2 regions of the Arthrobacter sp. TmT3-37 genome follow, and region 2 is predicted to be linked to the other one. Evidence: riboswitches for the same ligand, from Rfam matches in the RefSeq annotation. Region 2 holds a riboswitch; the other holds the start of a gene.
The links. A riboswitch is a leader RNA that binds a small molecule or an ion and turns the genes downstream of it on or off. The one in region 2 is predicted to bind cyclic di-AMP.
Positions count from the first base shown of each region.

Region 1: it holds a riboswitch for cyclic di-AMP, as region 2 does, so the genes downstream of both, ACX80U_RS18890 (C40 family peptidase) here and ACX80U_RS02990 (NlpC/P60 family protein) in region 2, are expected to answer to the same signal.

Region 1 covers NZ_JBTNDU010000026.1:16,033-19,450, forward strand. Annotated here, with positions in the region: gene ACX80U_RS18875 (heavy metal translocating P-type ATPase) at 1-335, opposite strand, end outside; gene ACX80U_RS18880 (heavy-metal-associated domain-containing protein) at 600-815, opposite strand; gene ACX80U_RS18885 (metal-sensitive transcriptional regulator) at 904-1,224, opposite strand; cyclic di-AMP (ydaO/yuaA leader) riboswitch at 1,560-1,727, shown strand; gene ACX80U_RS18890 (C40 family peptidase) at 1,734-2,645, shown strand; gene ACX80U_RS18895 (TetR/AcrR family transcriptional regulator) at 2,795-3,391, opposite strand.
Region 2 covers NZ_JBTNDU010000002.1:24,928-28,345, forward strand. Annotated here, with positions in the region: gene serC (phosphoserine transaminase) at 1-685, opposite strand, end outside; gene ACX80U_RS02985 (metal-dependent transcriptional regulator) at 938-1,636, shown strand; cyclic di-AMP (ydaO/yuaA leader) riboswitch at 1,766-1,935, shown strand; gene ACX80U_RS02990 (NlpC/P60 family protein) at 1,941-2,783, shown strand; gene ACX80U_RS02995 (NlpC/P60 family protein) at 2,805-3,418, shown strand, end outside.

The DNA.
Region 1 (3,418 bases), on a different contig from region 2:
GAGTCATCGCCGGCACCAGTAGACGAAGGACCTGCAGGGGTGGCCACGCGGGTTGCCGTGGCTTCGGTAGGGGCCGGTCGAGCCGGTTGGCCGGCGCTGCGTAGGGTCGCCTTGTAGCCGATGGCGTTGACGGTGTCGATGATCTGGGAGACGCTCACGCCCTCGGGTACCGTGACGGTCGCGGACTCGAGTGGGAGATTCACCGAGGCCTGAACGCCCTCGATTTTCCCGAGCTTACGTTCCACCCGGCTTACGCAGGACGCGCAGGTCATGCCCTCGATGTCGAGATCGATGATCTGTCCGGCGGTGGTGCCCACGCCTGTGTCGGTGCTCATGCGTCTAGTTCCTTGCCGTGGCTTCGATGACGTGCTGTGGGTGAGGTGCCTCTGGTGAGGCACGGTGCTCGATGGCACCGCTGGACGAGGTCGGGATGTACTGCTTCGCTGGCCCTGTCCTACCGCTTGCCTGGCGGTGCCAGGGGTTCATTGCAGTAATGGCGCCCGAAGATCCTCGTGCCGACTCCTCCGCTAAGGTGGACTGTGCCCTGCACGGGTGCGGTGGGGATCCCGTTCGGGATGCAGGCTGTGGTGGGGTGAGGGTCAGCTGTTGACGACCGTGTAACCGGCGGTCTCTACTGCTTTGCTCAGCACTGTCGGATCGGGCTCCGCGTCGGCGGTGATCGTCGCTGTGGAGACCCCACCGACGTTGAGCTGCACCTCGACCTCCTCGACCCCGGGCACGCCGGAGAGTTCCTCCTTGACCGACGAGACGCAGTGGCCACAGGTCATACCGGTGATGTTGATGGTCGTTTGCATGGGATGTTCTCTTTCTCGGCAGTAAGGGGGGAATGGGATCTGGCACCCGGCAGGGTTGCCCGGAGCCGGCAGGGCTGCCGGCGGACCGTCAACGAAGCAGTCGGCTGATCGCGTCGGTCGCTTCCTTGACCTTCGCGTCGACGGCGGCGGAATCCCCGGACTGGGTGGATTCATGGGCGGCTCCGACAACGCAGTGCGCAATGTGCTCTTCGAGCAAGCCGATGCTCACCGCGTGCAGGGCCTTATTGATAGCCGCGACCTGGGTGAGGATGTCGATGCAGTATTTGTCTTCATCGACCATGCGGGCGATACCGCGCACCTGGCCCTCGATGCGCTTGAGCCTGCGGAGGTAGGCGTCCTTGTCCGCGGTGTATCCCCGCTGAACGAGAGCCTCAATTTCGGTGGTCACGTCGTTCCTTTCGACAACAAAAATATATACCCCTTGGGGGTATATAAACAAGAGGGGTGAGGTGAGATCTTCTTCACGCCTTCATCATCCCCTGTTTCGCTCTGGAAAGGTGCCTCAGGCTACGGGAGTGCGGGTGCGCCCTTGACATGGCGGGCTGCCGCAAAGCCTGCCCCTGGCCACGCTTCCACGGAGCGCGGCGTGTCGCGCCCGGCGTTTCCCTCGCGTTCGTTACCCCAACGTGACATTTCATACCAGCGGGGGGTATTGTCATCGAGTGTTCACAGCACCAGCTGGAACACTCCCGGGCAGAATGCCGAGTCCTGCCGCTGCCGGGGATACGTCCGTTCATATCCGTATGGCAGGAACGGGGGACCCAAGATGTATGGGCCACTACGCGTGGTCCTTGGGGTTAAGTCGCTTCATTTCCGTCCATTGGGATGAAGCGGCCGGGTGCACTCCCATCCGAACCCGACAGCTCACCCCGCAGGCATGGGAGAGGCAACCGACGCATGTCACGAATCACTTCAGCGCGCCACCGCGCCACCGTCAATCACTCGATCGCCCTTGAAGGGCTGTCCTATTCCGCGAAGACCGGCGCTGTAGCGCTGGGCAAGCCGGCCATCATCGCAGCTGCGACCGGCGGTATCGTCTTCGCTGTAGGAGCTCCCGCCCAGGCCGGAACCTACACGCAGGAAGCAGCCAGCACTACCGTTCAGGCTCCCGTCACCGCAGCACCTGTTACGGCGGCTCCCGCTGCAGCAGCCGGCGTCCACACCGTCGTTGCAGGTGACACCATGGGTGGCATCGCCGCCCTGCATGGCATCAGCGTCGACGCGCTCCTGGCGCAGAACGGCCTGTCCTACGCCTCGGTCATCTACCCGGGCCAGCAGATCACCCTTTCCGGTGCTTCCGCTGCTTCGACGTGGGCCCCGGCCGCCGTCAGCCCTGCTGCTGTGCCCGCCGCAGCACCGGCAACCCAGGCCTCCTACACCGCCCCGGCCCCTGCAGCTGCCATTGCTCCTGTAGCGGCTCAGCCCACCTACTCCCTGGCCTCGGCTGCCATCACCCCGATCCAGCCGTCGGCTCCCGCCGGCGATGTCTCGGCAAGCGGTGTCGGTGCGGCCCTGGTCGCCTCGGCCTACGGCCAGCTCGGCTCCATCCAGGACTGCACCATCCTCGTCGAGCGGGCCCTGCGCTCGATCGGCCTGAACGTAGGGGACCTCGGCCCGACACAGTTCTACCAGTACGGCACGGTCGTCTCCACGCCCGCCCCCGGTGACCTGGTCATCCGCCCCGGCCACATCGGCATCTACGTCGGCAACGGCGAAGTCATCAGCAGCGGCATGAACGGTGCGAACCTCACCATCAAGCACCCCCTGTCGGACCTCGCCGGTTCGTCCTTCGTGCGCGTCAACGGCTAACACCCGCTGACCTGAACGCCGTCTCCATAGACTGAGGAAGCGGCAGGTGCCCTGGACGGGGGCGCCTGCCGCTTTTTCTCTGCCCAAAACACCCCACGCCGCTGTCCGCTCCTTATGAGCGCTCACCGGAAGCGGACCTATGGACGTACCTATGGACGTAGTACCAAGCCGTCCACGATCACGCCGACCAGACTGCGGGCTGCATCGGCAGAGGGCAGGGCTGCGGCCGCATTCACAGCGTGCAGGCTGAACAGGGCAAGCTCCCGCGGGGCAATGTCCGAGCGGATACCTCCTCCGGCCTCCTGCGCGCCAGTTTTTACGGCGCTTCCAATCAAGGCCTCAAGAAAGTCGCGCAGATGCTCCTGCGCCTGGGCAGCATGTGGACCTTGGTGCAAGAACGCGGGCGCCTCCGACCTGGATGCTTGCTGCAACATCACCGCGTACGCCTCAAGTACCGACGTCAGCGTCTGAAGCGGGTCCCCACTTCGTTCCGCATGAACGCGCACCTGATCAAGATGAACCAGATGCTGATTCACCTGCCGCTCGTGCCACGCCGCGAGCAACGCTTCCACATCCGGGAAGTACTTATAGAGGGTCGCCCGGGAGATTCCGGCCACGTCAGCAACCTTCGTCATCGACACAGCCGGCACCCCACCCTGACCCACAAGTCGTGCCACCGCATCCAGCACCGCCTCCCGGACAGAGCTCCGGTGTTCCTGCACGGTGTCCTTCCACAACTTCCCCATGTGTTCACCCTACAAAGCGCTCCACCT
Region 2 (3,418 bases):
GGATCCAGCGGTCGCCGGCATCGATCCGGGCCGCCCGCTCCAGCGCTGCGGGGGAGAAGAGGCCCAGCCACAATCCGCCGTCGGAGGCGAAGTTCTTCTGCGGGGCGAAGTAGTAGACATCGGCCTCGGAGACGTCCACGTCGAGGCCGCCGGCCGCGGAGGTCGCGTCCACGAGGACCAGGGCGCCGTCGTCCGCGCCCTCGACCCGTCGAACGGGAGCCGCGACACCCGTCGACGTCTCGTTCTGCGGCCAGGCGTAGGTGTCCACGCCGGCTGCGGCCGCCGGATCGGGGCGCGTACCCGGCGGGGCCGTGATGATGTCCGATGCCTCGAGGAACGGCGCCCTGGTGGTGGCCGAGGCGAACTTGGAGCCGAACTCGCCGAAGGAGAGGTGCTGCGCCCTGTGCTCCACGAGTCCGAAGGTGGCGACATCCCAGAAGGCCGTCGAGCCGCCCACCCCGAGGACCACCTCGTATCCCTCGGGTGCGCCGAAGAAGGTGCTCAGACCGTCCCGCACGCGCCCGACGAGATCGCGCACGGGAGCCTGGCGGTGGGACGTGCCCAGCAGGACCCGTCCCGCGGACACGAGGGCGTCGATCTGTCCGCTCCGGACCTTGGACGGACCGGCGCCGAACCGGCCGTCCGACGGCAGGAGGTGCTCGGGGATGCGGGGCAGTTCGGTCATGGGTGCTCCAGCTGTTTCGGCGGCGGGTATCGCCCTCATTCTGCCCGAGGAGCCGGTGGCGCTCCATTTGTTAACGCCGCAGGCGGAGGATGCGGCGGGGACGCCGTCGCCGTCCCCGTCGATTGCCGGGGGAATCGCACCATGGGTTAACCTTGGGAGGCGTGGGGCGGAACAGGTCGTGGCGGCCGTGGACCCCCACCGGCGTGAGGCATCCCAGCCGCGCACCCGCACCGCACCAAGGAGCTGACCCGCATGACGGACCTCATCGACACCACCGAGATGTACCTGCGGACCATCCTTGAACTCGAGGAAGAGAACATCGTCGCCCTGCGGGCGCGCATCGCCGAACGGCTGCGCCACTCGGGACCCACGGTCTCCCAGACCATCGGCCGCATGGAGCGTGACGGACTGGTGGTCGTCTCGGGTGACCGGCACCTCGAGCTCACCGAGCTGGGACGGCACCGGGCCACCGGGGTCATGAGGAAGCACCGCCTCGCGGAACGCCTCCTGAGCGACGTCATCGGGCTCGACTGGGCCTACGTGCACGACGAGGCCTGCCGCTGGGAGCACGTGATGAGCGAACGCGTCGAGCGCAGGCTCTACGAACTCCTGGGCAAGCCCTCCGAATCGCCCTACGGGAATCCCATTCCCGGCCTCGAGGCCATCGGCGGCGTCCAGTCCGAACTCTTCACCGACGGCGTGGTCACCCTGCTCTCCGCCATGGGCACCTACTCGACCGAGAAGCCGGTCACGCTGGTGCGCCTGGCCGAGCCGATCCAGGTCGACCCGGAACTCCTGACCCAGCTCGACGAGGGCGGCCTGCGGCCGGGTGCACGCCTCAGCCTGGAGTCGGTGGGCGGGTACGTCTCCGTCCGCGTCCCCGGGGTGGAAGGTGCGCTCGAGCTGCCTCCGGAGGTCGCCTCGCACGTGTTCGTCTCCGTCGCATCCTGAGTCCGGCACGGCTCCGTCATCAATAACACACCATTCCGTGACCGTAACGTGACATACCGCGATATCTGAGGTAGCCTCCATCTTGTGCCAAATTCGCTCTAGATCCGGCACCCTCCTGCAAATCGCCTAGCTCTGCCATTGCCGGAGGTCCGTCCGCACCATCGCATGGCAGAGGCGGGGGAACCAATTTTCGGGTTTCTGTTCCAGAAATCCTTGGGGTTAAGTCGCTGTTTCCGCAGCGGCCGGGTGACTCCCATCCGAATCCGACAGCTCACCTCGCAGGCGTTGGGAGAGGCAATCCAACGTGTCCAAAAGCTCTTCGCCGGGCCGCCACCGCGCGCCCCGGGACGTCAGTCCGCTGACGGCCCTGTCCACAGCAGCAGCATCCAATGCCGGATCGGTCGGCCGCCAGGCAGCCGTCATCGTCGCGGCGTCGGGCCTGGTCCTGACCGCGGGACTGCCCGCCCAGGGTGCAACCGCCCCCGAGCGTGAAGTCCAGTCCTCCGCAGCGTTGACCGTGAGCCGCGTCGTGTCGGCCGAGGTCACCGTGCCGGCCACCGCGACGGTCTCCTTCGACCGCGTGGCCGTCGAGGTCACTCCTGCTCCCGAGGTCGTCGAGCCGCCGGCTCCCGTCGTCGAGGCCGAGCCCGCCGTCGTCGTCGAGGCTCCCGCCGTGGTCGTGGCGCCCGCTGCTCCCGTCGAGGTCGCTGCTGTCGAGGCCGCTCCCGCCGCGGCCGCTCCTGTCGAGGCCGCTCCCGTCGCACCCGCCGCCGTGGCGCCCGCACCGGTCGCCGTCGCCGAGCCAGTCGTCGCACCGGCACCCGCGCCTGTCCAGTCCTCCGGTGTCGCTGCCGGACTGGTCGCCTCTGCCTACGGCCAGATCGGCGTCGCCCAGGACTGCACCGCGATGGTCGAGACCGCCCTGCGCTCCGTCGGCAAGTCCGTCGGCGATCTCGCACCCGGCCAGTTCTTCCAGTTCGGCGACGTCGTCGGATCCCCCGCTGCGGGTGACCTGGTCATCACGGCGGGCCACGTCGCGATCTACGTCGGTAACGGCCAGGTCATCAGCGGTGGCCTCAACGGCATGAACACCGGCCTCCACAACCTCTCAGACCTTCCCGGCGCCGGCTTCGTCCGCGTCCGCTAGAACCCCTTCGGAGAAACCACCATGTCTTCACGCGCCATCATCGCCCGCCACCGCAGCGAAACCCAGGACACCGCCGGCCTCTCGGCCCTCGCCAAGGCCGTCACCACCGGCGGCATGGGCCGCCAGGCCGCCGTCATCGCCGCGGCCTCCGGCCTCGTCCTGACGAGCGGGGTCGCAGCCAACGCCGCGGACCTGCAGCCGCAGCGTGACGCCGCAGCGTCCAGCGTCACGGTCACCTCGGCCCGCGCGGCCGTCGTCGCCTCGTCCGAGATCGCCGTCGCCTTCAACATGACCCCGGTCAAGGTCACCGCCAAGCCGGTCGTCGTCGAGGCACCCGTCGCCGAGCCCGCCCCGGTCGTCGAGGCACCCGTCGCCGAGGCTCCGGCACCCGTCGTCGTCGAGGCACCCGTCGCCGACGCTCCGGCACCCGTCGTCGTCGAGGCGCCGGTCGCACCGGCTCCCGTCGCCGCGGCCGTCGCGGCCCCCGTCGCACAGGCCGCCCCGGTCGCCGTGGCTGCTCCCGCCCCGGCTCCTGCTCCCGCCCCGGCTCCTGCTCCCGCCCCGGCCGCCTCCTCCGGAGTCGCGGCGACCATCGCCGCCGCGGCCCAGGGCCAGCTCGGCGTCATGCAGGACTG